DNA from 2 places in the Micromonospora sp. NBC_01699 genome. Region 2 is predicted to be linked to the other one. Evidence: riboswitches for the same ligand, from Rfam matches in the RefSeq annotation. Region 2 holds a riboswitch; the other holds the start of a gene.
The links. A riboswitch is a leader RNA that binds a small molecule or an ion and turns the genes downstream of it on or off. The one in region 2 is predicted to bind cobalamin.
Positions count from the first base shown of each region.

Region 1: linked by a shared signal. The riboswitch ahead of metE (5-methyltetrahydropteroyltriglutamate--homocysteine S-methyltransferase) and the one ahead of cobN (cobaltochelatase subunit CobN) in region 2 are both predicted to bind cobalamin.

Region 1 is NZ_CP109199.1:3,471,604-3,478,670, reverse strand. Features, by position in the region: gene OG792_RS15225 (ribonucleoside-diphosphate reductase subunit alpha) at 1-1,274, shown strand, start outside; gene OG792_RS15220 (ribonucleotide-diphosphate reductase subunit beta) at 1,307-2,326, shown strand; cobalamin riboswitch at 2,383-2,599, shown strand; gene metE (5-methyltetrahydropteroyltriglutamate--homocysteine S-methyltransferase) at 2,716-4,980, shown strand; gene OG792_RS15210 (SAM-dependent methyltransferase) at 5,127-5,942, shown strand; gene OG792_RS15205 (AfsR/SARP family transcriptional regulator) at 6,113-7,067, opposite strand, start outside.
Region 2 is NZ_CP109199.1:3,046,975-3,054,041, reverse strand. Features, by position in the region: gene cobN (cobaltochelatase subunit CobN) at 1-3,449, opposite strand, end outside; cobalamin riboswitch at 3,573-3,693, opposite strand; gene cobG (precorrin-3B synthase) at 3,830-5,095, shown strand; gene OG792_RS13610 (precorrin-8X methylmutase) at 5,095-5,718, shown strand; gene OG792_RS13605 (precorrin-2 C(20)-methyltransferase) at 5,802-7,067, shown strand, end outside.

The sequences.
Region 1 (7,067 bases), 420 kb from region 2:
CCGAACTGCCCGACCTGTGGGGCGACGAGTTCGACGCCGCCTACCGGTCCGCCGAGGCCGCCGGCCGGTTCGTGCGTCAGGTCAAGGCCCGCGACCTGTACGGGCGGATGATGCGCACCCTGGCCCAGACCGGAAACGGCTGGATGACGTTCAAGGACCCGTCGAACCGGTTGTGCAACCAGACCGCCGAGCCCGGCAACGTGGTGCACCTGTCGAACCTCTGCACCGAGATCGTCGAGGTTTCCAGCGACGGCGAGACGGCGGTCTGCAACCTCGGCTCGATCAACCTCGCCGCACACGTCGCCGGCGACGATGTCGACTGGGACCGGTTGCGCGAGACCGTACGCACCGCCGTGCTCTTCCTCGACCGGGTGATCGACATCAACTACTACCCGAGCGCCGAGGCGGCGGCGAGCAACCCCCGCTGGCGGCCGATCGGGCTCGGCCTGATGGGGTTGCAGGACGCGTTCTTCGCGCTCCGGCTGCCGTTCGACTCGCCACCGGCCAGGGAACTGTCCACCAGGATCTCCGAGGAGATCTACCTCACCGCCCTGGAAACCTCGGCCGGGCTGGCCGAACGGTTCGGCCCGCACCCGGCGTACGACCAGACCCGGGCCGCCCGGGGCCGGCTCCAGCCGGACCTGTGGGGGGTGGCCCCGACGCAGACCGCGCGCTGGACCGCCGTACGGGACCGGATCGCGGCTCACGGGCTGCGTAACTCGCTGCTGGTCGCGATCGCCCCGACCGCCACCATCGCGTCGATCGCCGGCTGCTACGAGTGCATCGAGCCGCAGGTGTCCAACCTGTTCAAGCGGGAGACCCTCTCCGGCGAGTTCCTCCAGATCAACACCGCGCTGGTCCGACAGCTCAAGGACCTCGGGCAGTGGACCGAGCAGGTCCGCACCGAGATCAGGCGGGCCGAGGGGTCGGTGCAGGGCATCGCGGCGCTGCCCGCCGAGGTACGCGAGCTGTTCCGTACCGCCTGGGAACTTCCGCAGCGGGCGCTGATCGACCTCGCCGCCGCCCGCTCCCCCTACATCGACCAGAGTCAGTCGCTGAACCTGTTCATGAGCGCACCGAACATCGGCAAGCTCTCCTCGATGTACCTGTACGCCTGGAAGTCCGGGCTGAAGACCACCTACTACCTGCGTTCCCGCCCCGCCACCCGGATCCAGCAGGCCACCGTCGCCATCGACCGGCCGGTGCTGGTCGCTGCCGACGAGGCGCTCGCCTGCTCCCTGGAGAACCCCGAGTCCTGCGAAGCCTGCCAGTAGTCCGCGACCGCACCCAGACGTGAGGCAACACGATGACGAGCACCGCCAAGACCTCCATGTTGCTCGACCCGGGGATGGACCTGACCCTGCGGCCGATGCGCTACCCGCACTTCTTCGACCGGTACCGGGACGCGATCAGGAACACCTGGACCGTCGAGGAGGTCGACCTGCACTCGGACCTGGCTGACCTCGGCCGGCTGACGCCGGCCGAACGGCACCTGGTCGGCCGCCTGGTCGCCTTCTTCGCCACCGGCGACACCATCGTCGCGAACAACCTGGTCCTCAACCTCTACCAGCACGTCAACTCGCCGGAGGGCCGGCTCTACCTGTCCCGGCAACTGTTCGAGGAGGCCGTGCACGTCCAGTTCTACCTCAACCTGCTCGACACCTACATACCGGACGAGGACGAGCGGTTCGCCGCGTTCGACGCGATCGAGAACATTCCCTCGATCCGCCGCAAGGCCGACTTCTGCTTCCGCTGGATCGACTCCATCTTCGAGCTGCGCGAACTGCGGACCCGCGACGACCGCCGCGCGTTCCTGCTCAACCTGATCTGCTTCGCCGCCTGCATCGAGGGCCTGTTCTTCTACGGTGCCTTCGCCTACGTCTACTTCCTCCGCTCCCGGGGCCTGCTGCACGGCCTCGCCTCCGGCACCAACTGGGTCTTCCGGGACGAGTCGATGCACATGGCGTTCGCCTTCGACGTCGTCGACACCGTCCGCCGGGAGGAACCGGACCTGTTCGACGACGACCTGCGCCAACAGGTACGCGACATGCTCGCCGAGGCCGTCGAGTGCGAGGTCCAGTTCGCCGAGGACCTGCTCGAACAGGGCATCTCCGGAATGTCCCCGACGGACATGCGCGAGTACCTCCAGCACGTCGCCGACCGCCGGCTGGCCCAACTCGACATCGCCCCGCTGTACGGCTCGAAGAACCCGTTCGCCTTCATGGAGCTCCAGGACGTGCAGGAGTTGTCGAACTTCTTCGAACGCCGGGTGTCGGCGTACCAGGTCGGGGTGAGTGGCACCGTCAGCTTCGACGACGACTTCTGACCGGGGACCGGTGGTGGGTGGGTGAGACGGCCCACCCACCACCGGACGGGACGCGTACGATGGGCGGCAGTGCTGGTTCGCCCCGCTTTCGCGGTGGGGCGTCGTAAGAGGGAACCCGGTGTGAAACCGGGACTGCCCCGCAGCGGTGAGTGGGAACGACCGCCGTCATGAGCACTGGACGCTGACGCGTCTGGGAAGCGACGGCCAGTAGGAGACCGGGTCACCCCGGTCGCGCCCGCGAGTCCGAAGACCTGCCCGCACCGCGTACGCGTCCGCGTACGCCGCCGTCGACCCCTCGGGAGGGTCAGGGCGAGGCCGGTCGTCGCGCCGTGCCCTGCCGTTTCCCTCCCGTGGTCGTCGGCCGACTTCGAGGGAAGGACACCCGTCTCGTGACCGCACCGTTCGGGCTGAGCACAGTGCTCGGCTACCCCCGCATCGGTCCGCACCGCGAACTCAAGCACGCCGTCGAGTCCTACTGGGCCGGCCGCATCGACGCGAACACCCTGGAGCAGACCGCCGCCGGCCTGCGTACGCAGGTGTGGCGCACGCTCCGGGACGCCGGCCTGGACGCCGTCCCGTCGAACACGTTCTCGTACTACGACCAGGTGCTCGACACCTCGGTCCTGATCGGCGCGATCCCGGACCGCTTCCGCCGGCTCGGGCTCGGCGAGCTGGACACCTACTTCGCGATGGCCCGGGGCACGGCCGAGCAGCCGGCCCTGGAGCTGACCAAGTGGTTCGACACGAACTACCACTACCTGGTGCCGGAGGTCGGTCCGGAGACGAGCTTCGTGGCCCTGCCGGACAAGGCACTGCGGGAGTACGCCGAGGCCGGGGCGCTCGGCATCACCACCCGACCGGTGCTGGTCGGACCGGCCACGTTCCTGCTGCTGGCCAAGGCGAGCGCCGGCGCACCGGACGGGTTCCGGCCGTTCGACCGACTCGACGACCTGGTCGACGTCTACGCCGACATCCTGGGCGCGTTGGCCTCGGCCGGGGTGGCCTGGGTCCAACTCGACGAACCGGCGTACGTCGCCGACCGCGACCCGGAGCAGATCGACGCGCTACGGACCGCGTACACCCGACTCGCCGCCCTGGAGCAGCGGCCCCGGCTGTTCGTCGCGTCCTACTTCGGCGAACTCGGCGACGCGTTGCCGGCCCTGCTGGACAGCCGGGTCGAGGCGGTCGGTCTCGACCTGGTCGCCGGACCCGGGAACCTGGACCGGCTCGCCGCCTACGGTCCGCTGCCGGGCCGGACGGTCGTCGCCGGGCTGGTCGACGGGCGCAACGTCTGGCGTACCGACCTGCGGGCCGCCGCCGGGACCGGGGCGATCCTGACCGGACTGGCCGACCACGTCGCGGTGTCGACGTCGTGTTCGCTGCTGCACGTGCCGGTCGACCTGGCCGCCGAAACCGGCCTCGACCCACGACTGCGGGACCGGCTGGCGTTCGCCCGGCAGAAGGTCGACGAGGTGGTGGCGCTCGGCCGGGCGCTGCGCGACGGAATCGCGGCCCTGCCCGCCCCCGCCCCCGCGACGCCCGCCAACTGGCGCGACGACGCGGTCCGGGCCCGGCTGGACGCGCTGGGTCCCGAACACCTCCGGCGCGGCCCGTACGCCGAACGGGCAACCGCGCAGCAGGCCCGGCTCGGGCTGCCGCCGCTGCCGACGACCACCATCGGGTCGTTCCCGCAAACCGACGAACTCCGCCGGGCGCGGGCGGCGCACCGGGCCGGTCGCCTCGACGACGCCGGCTACGCCGAACGGATGCGCGCCGAGGTGGCGCAGGTGATCGCCGTACAGGAACGGCTCGGGCTCGACGTGCTGGTCCACGGTGAGCCGGAACGCAACGACATGGTGCAGTACTTCGGCGAGCAGCTCGACGGCTTCGCCGCCACCGAGCACGGCTGGGTGCAGTCGTACGGCTCCCGGTGCGTACGCCCACCGATCATCTACGGCGACGTCGCCCGACCGGCGGCGATGACCGTGGGCTGGTCGACCTACGCGCAGTCGCTGACGCACCGGCCGGTCAAGGGCATGCTCACCGGGCCGGTGACGATCCTGGCCTGGTCGTTCGTCCGGGCCGACCAGCCGCTGGCGCACACCGCGAACCAGGTGGCGCTGGCGCTGCGGGACGAGGCACGGGACCTGGAGGCCGCCGGCATCCGGATCATCCAGGTCGACGAGCCGGCACTGCGGGAAACCCTGCCGTTGCGCCGGTCGGAGCAGAAGGCGTACCTCGACTGGGCGGTGGCGGCGTTCCGGCTCGCCACCAGCGGGGTCGGCGACGGCACCCAGATCCACACCCACCTGTGCTACTCCGAGTTCGGCGAGGTCCTGCCCGCGATCGACGCCCTCGACGCCGACGTCACCAGCATCGAGGCGTCCCGGTCGAGGATGGAGATCCTGGACGACCTGCACACCACCGGCTACGGGCGCGGCGTCGGGCCGGGCGTGTACGACATCCACTCGCCCCGCGTACCGGAGCAGTCGGAGATCACCGACGCGCTGCGCCGGGCGGTCCGCGCGGTGCCCGCCGACCGGCTCTGGGTCAACCCGGACTGCGGGTTGAAGACCCGCGGGTACGCGGAGGTCGAACAGGCCCTCGCCCGGCTCGTCGCCTCGGCCGCCGAGGTACGCGGCACCCTCGCCTGAGTGCGTGGTGGGGCGGCGCCACCCGGCCGCCCCACCACGTGCCGCCCGGTCTCCGGGCCCCCGCGCGAGGAGGAGGTGCGAGATCGACCAGATGTGGGCGATGGTCCATAATCGTTCCCCTCGGAACCCATCCCCTCGGAGGCACCGTGAGTGACCAGCCCGGTCCGGCAAGCCGGCTCGACACGACGGTGGCGCACCCCGCACGCCGCTACAACTACTGGCTCGGCGGTAAGGACAACTTCGCCGCCGACCGGCTCTCCGGCGACCAGGTCGCCGCCGCGTTCCCCACGGTCAAGCAGGCCGCCCGGGAGAACCGGGCGTTCCTGCAACGGGCGGTCGGCTTCCTGGCCGGCGAGGCCGGCATCCGCCAGTTCCTCGACATCGGCACCGGGCTGCCCACGGCGGACAACACCCACGAGGTCGCCCAGCGGATCGCACCCCGGTCGCGGATCGTCTACGCGGACAACGATCCGCTCGTGATGGCCCATGCTCGGGCCCTGCTCACCTCCTCGCCGGAGGGCCGGACGGCCTACCTCGAACGGGATCTGCGCGACCCCGGGTCGATCCTGGACGACGAGCAGTTGCACGCCACCCTGGACCTGGGTCAGCCGGTCGGCCTGATGCTGGTCGCGATCCTGCACTTCGTACGGGACTTCGAGGACCCGTACGGTGTCGTCGGCCGACTCGTCGAGTCGTTGCCGTCGGGCAGCTACCTCGCCATGTCCCACGGCACGTACGACGGGCTGCCGGCGGCCGCGGTCGAGCGGTTGGAGCAGGCCAACGCCGCGACCGGCGGACTGAGCCGACCCCGTAGCCGGGACGAGCTGGCCCGGTTCTTCACCGGCCTGGACCTGGTCGACCCGGGCATCGTCCCGGTGGGCGACTGGCGACCCGCCCCCGACGCCGACCGACCGGACCCGGTCGACATCTGCATGTACGGGGCCGTCGCCCGCATCCCCTGAACGGCGCCCGAGCCCCGGGCCCCGCGGCCGGACCGAGCCGGTCCGGTGTTCGACCGCGTACGGCGAACACGGACCGGCGATTCGGGCCGGAGGGAATCGCGCGCCACGAACGAAGCCTGTGGAAATCTGGAATTTCCCCGAGAGGGGCTCCGACCGGGAGAAAGCCCGGTTCAGACGGGATGTTGGACGCCGGCCGAGCAGATCGGACAGGTCGGGACCACCTCGTCGGGCACACCGAGCGCGGCAAACCCGTCGATCGCCGCGCGCCAGGAACGCACGGCGCTGTCGTGACGCCCCAACGCACACTCGGCTCGGGCGGTGCCGTGGCGAGCGCGGGCTTGCAGGTAGCGGTCGTCGACGCGACGGGCGTGGTCGAAGTCCCGCAACGCCAGCTCCGGCTCCCCCTCGGCCAGCCGCAGCAGGCCGAGCCGGTGGCGTACCTCCCCGCGCAGCGACAGGTCGTCCACCACGGCACCGATGGCAAGTGCCTCGTTGAGGTGGTCGTGCGCCTGGCCGAGCTGTGCCCGCCCGATACACACCGATCCCAGTCCGCACAGCGCCTCGCCCTCGTGCCGGCGATCGCCGAGCTCGCGGAACCGTCCGAGCGCGTCCCGATAGTGTTCGTCGGCGGCGTCCAGTTCGGCGACGTGCCAGTGGACGTGGCCGAGATTGAGCGTCGCCGCCGCCTGGCCGAAGCGGTAGCCGAGCTTGTCGAACAGGGCCAGCGCACGCTGGGTGTGCTGCAAAGCCGACTCGACGTCGCCCAGGCGGAGGTGGAATCCGCCCAGCGCATTGTGCGCCGAGGCTTCCCCGAACACGTCGTCAAGGTCGCGCCGCAACGCCAGTGTCCGTACGCCGTGCGCGACCGCGTCCGGGTAACGACCCGCGAGGTAGTGCACTATCGCGATGTTCATCAACGTCCGGGCCGCGCCGGCCTGGTCGCCGAGCCCGTCGCGCAGCACCAGGGCCTGCTCGTAGACGGTCAGCGCGTCGGCGTACCGGCGCGCTGTGTAGTGGACCGCACCGAGGCTGTTGAGCAGGTCCGCCTGCGCCTGGACGTCACCGACGAGGCGCGCGGACACCAGTCCCGTCTCGTGGGTGGCGGTCAGGTCGTCGACCAGACCG
Region 2 (7,067 bases):
TTCTCCGGGTCGAGCGCGTACGTCTCGGCCAGTTTCTCGTACATCCAGTCGGCGACGACGCCGGCGGTGGCGTCGTACCCGAACAGGTAGTCGACGGTCGCGGCCAGCTCGAACGCGCCCTTGTAGCCGTGCCGGCGCATAGCGGCCAGCCAGCGGGGGTTGACCACCCGGGCGCGGAAGATCCGGGCGGTCTCCTCGCTCAACGTACGGGTGCGCACCGCGTCCGGCCGGGTGCTGTCCCCGATGTACGCCGCCGGTGCCTTCCCGGTGAGCGCCCGGACGGTGGCGATCATGCCGCCGTGGTACTGGAAGTAGTCGTCGGAGTCGGCGATGTCGTGCTCGCGGGTGTCGGTGTTCTTCACCGCCACCGCTATCCGCTTGTACGCCGTCTCCATGTCGCCGCGGGCGGGCACCCCGTCGACGCCCCGGCCGTAGGCGTAACCGCCCCAGACGGCGTACACCTCGGCGAGGTCGGCGTCGTCGCGCCAGTTCCGGCTGTCGATCAGCGGCAGCAGTCCGGCCCCGTACGCGCCGGGCTTGGAGCCGAAGATGCGCATGGTGGACCGGCGCTCGTCACCGTGCTCGGCCCGGTCGGCGAGGGCGTGTGCCCGTACGTAGTTCGACTCGTCCGGCTCGTCGAGTCCGGCGACCAGCCGTACGGCGTCGTCGAGCAGGGCCACCACGTGCGGGAACGCGTCCCGGAAGAAGCCGCTGATCCGCATCGTCACGTCGATCCGGGGTCGGCCGAGTTCGGCCAGGTCGACCGGTTCGAGTCCGGTGACCCGGCGGGACGCCTCGTCCCAGCGCGGCCGTACGCCGAGCAGCGCCAGCACCTCGGCGATGTCGTCACCGGCGGTACGCATGGCGCTGGTGCCCCACATCGACAGCCCGACCGAGCGCGGCCACTCGCCGGTGTCGGCCCGGTAGCGGGCCAGCAGCGAGTCGGCCATCGCCTGCCCGGTCTCCCAGGCGAGCCGGCTCGGCACCGCCTTCGGGTCGACGGAGTAGAAGTTGCGGCCGGTGGGTAGCACGTTGACCAGGCCGCGCAGCGGCGACCCGCTCGGGCCGGCGGCCACGTATCCGCCATCGAGCGCGTGCAGCACCGCGGTCATCTCGTCGGTGGTCCGGTCCAGCCGGGGCACGATCTCGTCGGCCGCGAACTCCAGCACCCGGACCACCGGCGCGTGGTCGGCCACCGAGTCGCCGAGCACCCGCTCGCACACCTGCGCCGCGACCCCGGTCGCCCAGTCCCGTTCCTCCATCGCCAGCACCAGCGCGCGGGCGGTCTCCTCGATCCGGTCCACCTCGACGCGGGCGGCGGTGCCGTCCTCGGTCAGCCCGAGCGCTTCGCGCAGGCCGGGCAGGGCGGCGACCTGACCGGCCCACATCTGCCGGGCCCGGAGCATGGCCAGCACCAGGTCGACCCGGTTCTGTCCGCTCGGCGCCACCCCGAGCACGTGCAGCCCGTCGCGGATCTGTACGTCCTTGACCTCGCAGAGCCAGCCGTCGACGTGCAGGATGAACTCGTCGAACTCGGCGTCGTGCGGGCGGTCGGACAGGCCGAGGTCGTGGTCGAGCTTGGCGGCCTGGATCAGGGTCCAGATCTGGGCCCGGATCGCCGGCAGCTTCGCCGGGTCGAGCGCGGCGATGTTCGAGTGTTCGTCCAGGAGCTGTTCCAGCCGGGCGATGTCGCCGTAGCTGTCGGCGCGGGCCATCGGCGGGATCAGGTGGTCGACCAGGGTGGCGTGCGCCCGCCGCTTGGCCTGGGTGCCCTCACCGGGGTCGTTGACCAGGAACGGGTAGATCAGCGGCAGGTCGCCGAGGGCGGCGTCGGAGCCGCAGGCGGCGGACATGCCGAGGGTCTTGCCGGGCAGCCACTCCAGGTTGCCGTGCTTGCCGACGTGCACCATCGCGTGCGCGCCGAACTCGTCGGCCAGCCACCGGTACGCGGCCAGGTAGTGGTGGCTCGGCGGCAGGTCCGGATCGTGGTAGATGGCGACCGGGTTCTCCCCGAAGCCGCGCGGCGGCTGGACCATGACGACGGTGTTGCCGGCCCGCAGCGCGGCGAGCACGATCTCACCCTCGGGGTCGCGGGAGGTGTCCACGAACAGCTCACCGGGCGGCGGTCCCCAGTGCCGTTCCATGCCCTCGCGCAGCTGCGCCGGGAGGGTGTCGTACCAGGTGCGGTAGCGGCTGGCCGGGATCCGGATCGGGTTGGCTTCGAGCTGTTGCTCGGTGAGCCAGTTGAGGTCCTGGCCACCGGCGGCGATCAGTGCGTGCACCAGGGCGTCGCCGTCACCGGCGGCCACTCCGGGGAACGCGTCCGGGCCGTCGGTCGGGCCGATGTCGTACCCCTGCTCGCGCATGGCGGTGAGCAGCCGGACGACGCTGGCCGGCGTGTCGAGGCCGACCGCGTTGCCGATCCGGGCGTGCTTGGTCGGGTACGCCGACAGCATCAGCACGATCCGACGCTCGGCCTTCGGGGTGTGCCGCAGCGAGCCGTGCCGGACCGCGATGCCGGCGACCCGCGCGGACCGCTCGGGGTCGGCGACGTAGACGGTCAGCCCGTCGGAGTCGATCTCCTTGAACGAGAACGGCACGGTGATGATCCGGCCGTCGAACTCGGGGATGGCGACCTGGGTGGCGGTGTCCAGCGGGGAGAGGCCGTCGTCGTTGTCGGCCCAGACGGCGCGGCTGCTGGTGAGGCAGAGCCCCTGGAGGATCGGCACGTCGAGGGCGGCGAGCGCGCCGACGTCCCAGGCTTCGTCGTCACCGCCGGCACCGGCCTCGGCGGGGCGGGTGCCACCGGCGGCGAGCACGGTCACGACCAGCGCGTCGGCCTCGCCGAGGGTCTCCAACAGGGCGGCTGCGGGGCTGCGCAGCGAGGCGCAGTAGATCGGCAGCGGTCGGCCACCGGTGTCCTCGATCGCGGCGCAGAGCGTCTCGACAAAGGCGGTGTTGCCGGCGACGTGATGGGCCCGGTAGTAGAGCACCCCGATCACCGGCCCGGCGGTGTTGCGCTCCTCGCGCTCCAGCCGGCCCCACTCCGGGGTCGGCACCGGCGGGGCGAAGCCGTAGCCGGTGAGCAGGACCGTGTCGGAGAGGAACCGGTGCAGCTCGGTGAGGTTCGCCGGTCCACCGTGCGCGAGGTAGGCGTGGGCTTCCGCGGCCACCCCGGCGGGCACGGTCGAGCGGCGCATCAGCTCCGCGTCCGGTGCCTGTTCACCACCGAGGAGTACGACCGGCAGCGCCCCGGCCAGCAGCGAGTCCAGCCCCTCCTCCCAGGCGCGGTAGCCGCCGAGGATGCGTACGACCACCAGGTCGACGCCGTCGAGCAGGGCGGGCAGGTCCTCGACCGAGGTGCGGGCCGGGTTCGCCAGCCGGAAGTCGGCGCCACTTGCCCTGCCGCTGAGCAGGTCGGTGTCCGAGGTGGAGAGGAGCAGGATCATCGGGCACCGCGCAGGGCGTGGCGTGACATGGTGGTTCCTCCCTCGGGGTCCGCGCCCCGGGTTCGTCGGTTGCGGCTCGGGGCGGGCCCGGACGGGTCCGCTCCACGCCGCGCGGTGACCCGGAGTCTCCTGGCTCCCGGATCGTCGCTCGCCCCGGTCTTCCCGCCCGTGTGGGCCGTGACCGTGTCGGGGTCCGCTCCCCGGTAACAGTGGCGGGACCGCGCCGGGATCTCACCGGCTTCCTCCACCTGTCGCCGCGTTCAGCGGTTCTCACTCTCACGACTCGGACCCCGGTTCGTCAAGCCGCTCCCGCCAGGGGTGCTGGTGTGCCGGTCGGCGTGCCGCCGGGGTGGGCCCACGCAGGCCGTAGTATCCGCCGGGTGTGGTCACCACGAGGGCGGTCGGCACCGGACGCCTGTCCGGGGACACTGCGCGTACATGTCGCCGCCGACGGGAACCTGGCTCGGGTGCGGGTGCCCGGTGGGCGGTTGCACACCGAACAGCTCGTCGCGCTGACCGCCGCCGCGCTCGATCTGGGTGACGGCGCCCTGGAGTTGACCTCGCGCGGCAACGTGCAGCTGCGTGGCCTGCGGGCGGGCACCGAGCGGGACCTGGCCGCCCGGTTGTACGCGGCCGGGCTGTTGCCGTCAGAGAGCCACGAACGCGTACGCAACGTGATCGCTTCCGTACTCAGTGGTCGGATCGGTGGGGGGCTGCTCGACGTCCGGGCGCTGGTCGATGAGCTGGACGAGGGGCTCTGCGCGGATCCGGTGCTGGCCGGGTTGCCGGGCCGGTTCCTGTTCACCGTCGACGACGGGCGGGGCGACGTGACCGGCTTCGGCGCGGACGTCGGGCTGCTCGCCGTACCGGGCGGGGCGGTGGCGGTGCTGCTGGCCGGCACCGACACGGGGGTACGCGTACCGCCGGCGGCCGCCGCGTCGACCGCCCTGCTCGCCGCCCGCGCCTTCCTCACCGAGTCCACCGCCCAGCACAGCACCGCCTGGCGGCTGGCAGAACTCGACAACGGCGTACGCACCATCACCGCCCGGTTGCACGCGGCGCTGGACCTGCCGATGGTCGCCCCCGTGCCCGCCGACATCCCCGAGACGCCGAACCGGGCGCCGGTCGGGTTGGTGGACCAGCTCGACGGGCGGGTCGCGCTCGCGGCGGTGGTGCCGCTCGGTCGACTCACCGACACCCAGCTCATCGCGTTGGCGGCGGCCGCCGGGGCGGGCGGCGACGAGATCAACATCACTCCGTGGCGCACCGTTGTCGTACCCGATCTGGACACCGGCGAGGCTGGGCGCCGGCTGGCGACACTGGCCGCCGCGGGTCTGGTGGCCGATGCCGCCGCCGGTTGGGTCGGCGTGACCGGCTGCGCCGGGTCGCCCGGCTGCGCGAAGGCGCTCGCGAACGTACGGACCGACGCGACGGTGGTGCACGCCGCCGCGCCGTCGGGGCCGACCGGACTGCCGGTGCACTGGGTCGGTTGCGAGCGGCGCTGCGGCCGGCCGACGGACCGGCATGTCGAGGTGCTGGCCACCATCGAGGGTTACCAGGTCAGCCTGGACGGTCGACCGCGCTCGCGGTCGGCGACGCTGGACGAGACCGCCGCCACGATCGCGGCGGCACGGAGGGGTACGTGATCGACTACGTCCGCGACGGTGCGGAGATCTACCGCCGGTCGTTCGCCACTATCCGCGCCGAGGCTGACCTGTCGGGCCTGCCCGACGACGTCGCGACGGTGGCCGTACGCATGATCCATGCCTGCGGCATGGTCGACCTGCCGGCGGACGTCGCCCACTCCCCCGGCGTGGTGTCGGCGGCGCGGGCGGCGCTGCGCGCCGGGGCGCCGATCCTCTGTGACGCCGAGATGGTCGCCGCCGGGGTCACCCGGACCCGGCTGCCCGCCGACAACGAGGTGATCTGCACCCTGCGCGATCCTCGGGTGCCGGCCCTGGCGGCGCAACTCGGCACCACCCGCAGCGCCGCCGCGCTGGACCTGTGGGGCGATCGGCTCGACGGCGCGGTGGTCGCCGTGGGCAACGCGCCGACCGCCCTGTTCCGCCTGCTGGAGATGGTCGAGGCGGGTGCCGGGCGGCCGGCGGCGGTGCTCGGCATCCCGGTCGGTTTCATCGGCGCGGCCGAGTCCAAGCAGGCGCTCGCCGCGCATCCGGGTGGGCTGGAGTACCTGGTCGTGCACGGGCGGCGCGGCGGCAGCGCGATGACCGCGGCGGCGATCAACGCCATCGCCAGCGAGAGAGAGTGACCAACGTGGACGGTGTGCCGGTGAACGAGACGGGCCCGGCCCTCGACGGCGACGCGCCCGGACCGGGCCGGAACACCGGCCGGCTGTACGGGGTGGGGCTCGGACCGGGTGACCCGGAGCTGGTGACGGTGAAGGCCGCCCGGCTGGTCGAGCGGGCCGACGTGGTCGCGTACCACAGCGCGCGGCACGGGCGCAGTGTGGCCCGGACGATCGCGGAACCGTACCTGCGGGACGGGCAGATCGAGGAGGCGCTGACCTACCCGGTCACCACGGAGAAGCCGGAGCACCCGGACGGCTACCGGGCCGAGATCGAGGAGTTCTACGCGGCGAGCGCGGCCCGGCTCGCCGCACACCTGGACGCCGGGCGGGACGTGGTGGTGCTCTGCGAGGGCGACCCGTTCTTCTACGGCTCGTACATGCACATGCACAAGCGGCTCGCCGGTCGCTACCCGACCGAGGTGGTGCCGGGCGTGACGTCGGTCAGCGCGGCTGCCGCCGTACTCGGGCGTCCGCTGGTCGAGCGGGACGAGATCCTGACCGTGCTGCCGGGGACCCTGCCGACGGAGATCCTGGCGGAGCGGCTGGCGGCCACCGACTCGGCGGCGATCATGAAGCTGGGCCGCACCTTCGGCAACGTCCGCGCGGCGCTCGCGCAGGCGGGCCGGCTGGACGAGACCTGGTACGTCGAACGCGCCACCACCGATCGGCAGCAGTCGGCCAGACTCGCCGAGGTGGATCCGGCGACGGTGCCGTACTTCTCGCTGGCGTTGCTGCCGAGCCGGGTGCACGAACGTACCCGCGCCGAGCTGGCGGGTGCGGTGACTCCCCCGGCCGTCCCCGAGCCGGTGGCTGTCCCCGAGTCGATCGGTGGTCCCGAGCCGGTCGCGGCGGGGATGGGTGAGGTCGTCGTGATCGGGCTCGGTCCGGCGGGACGCGAGTGGTGCACCCCGCAGGCGCAGGACGCGTTGGCCGTTGCCGACGACCTGGTCGGCTACGGGCCGTACCTGGACCGGGTGCCGGCCAACCCGCGCCAGCGCCGGCACGCCTCGGACAACCGGGTGGAGGCGGAACGGGCCGAGTTCGCCCTGGACCTGGCCCGACGCGGCCGGCGGGTGGCGGTGGTGTCGTCCGGCGACCCCGGTGTCTTCGCGATGGCCGCCGCCGTCCTGGAGGTGGCCTCCGAACCGAAGTGGACGGACATTCCGGTACGGGTGCTGCCGGGGCTGACCGCCGCCCACGCGGTGGCGAGCCGGGTCGGCGCCCCGCTCGGGCACGACTACTGCGTGCTGTCGCTGTCGGACCGGCTCAAGCCGTGGGAGATCATCGCGAAGCGGTTGACCGCCGCCGCC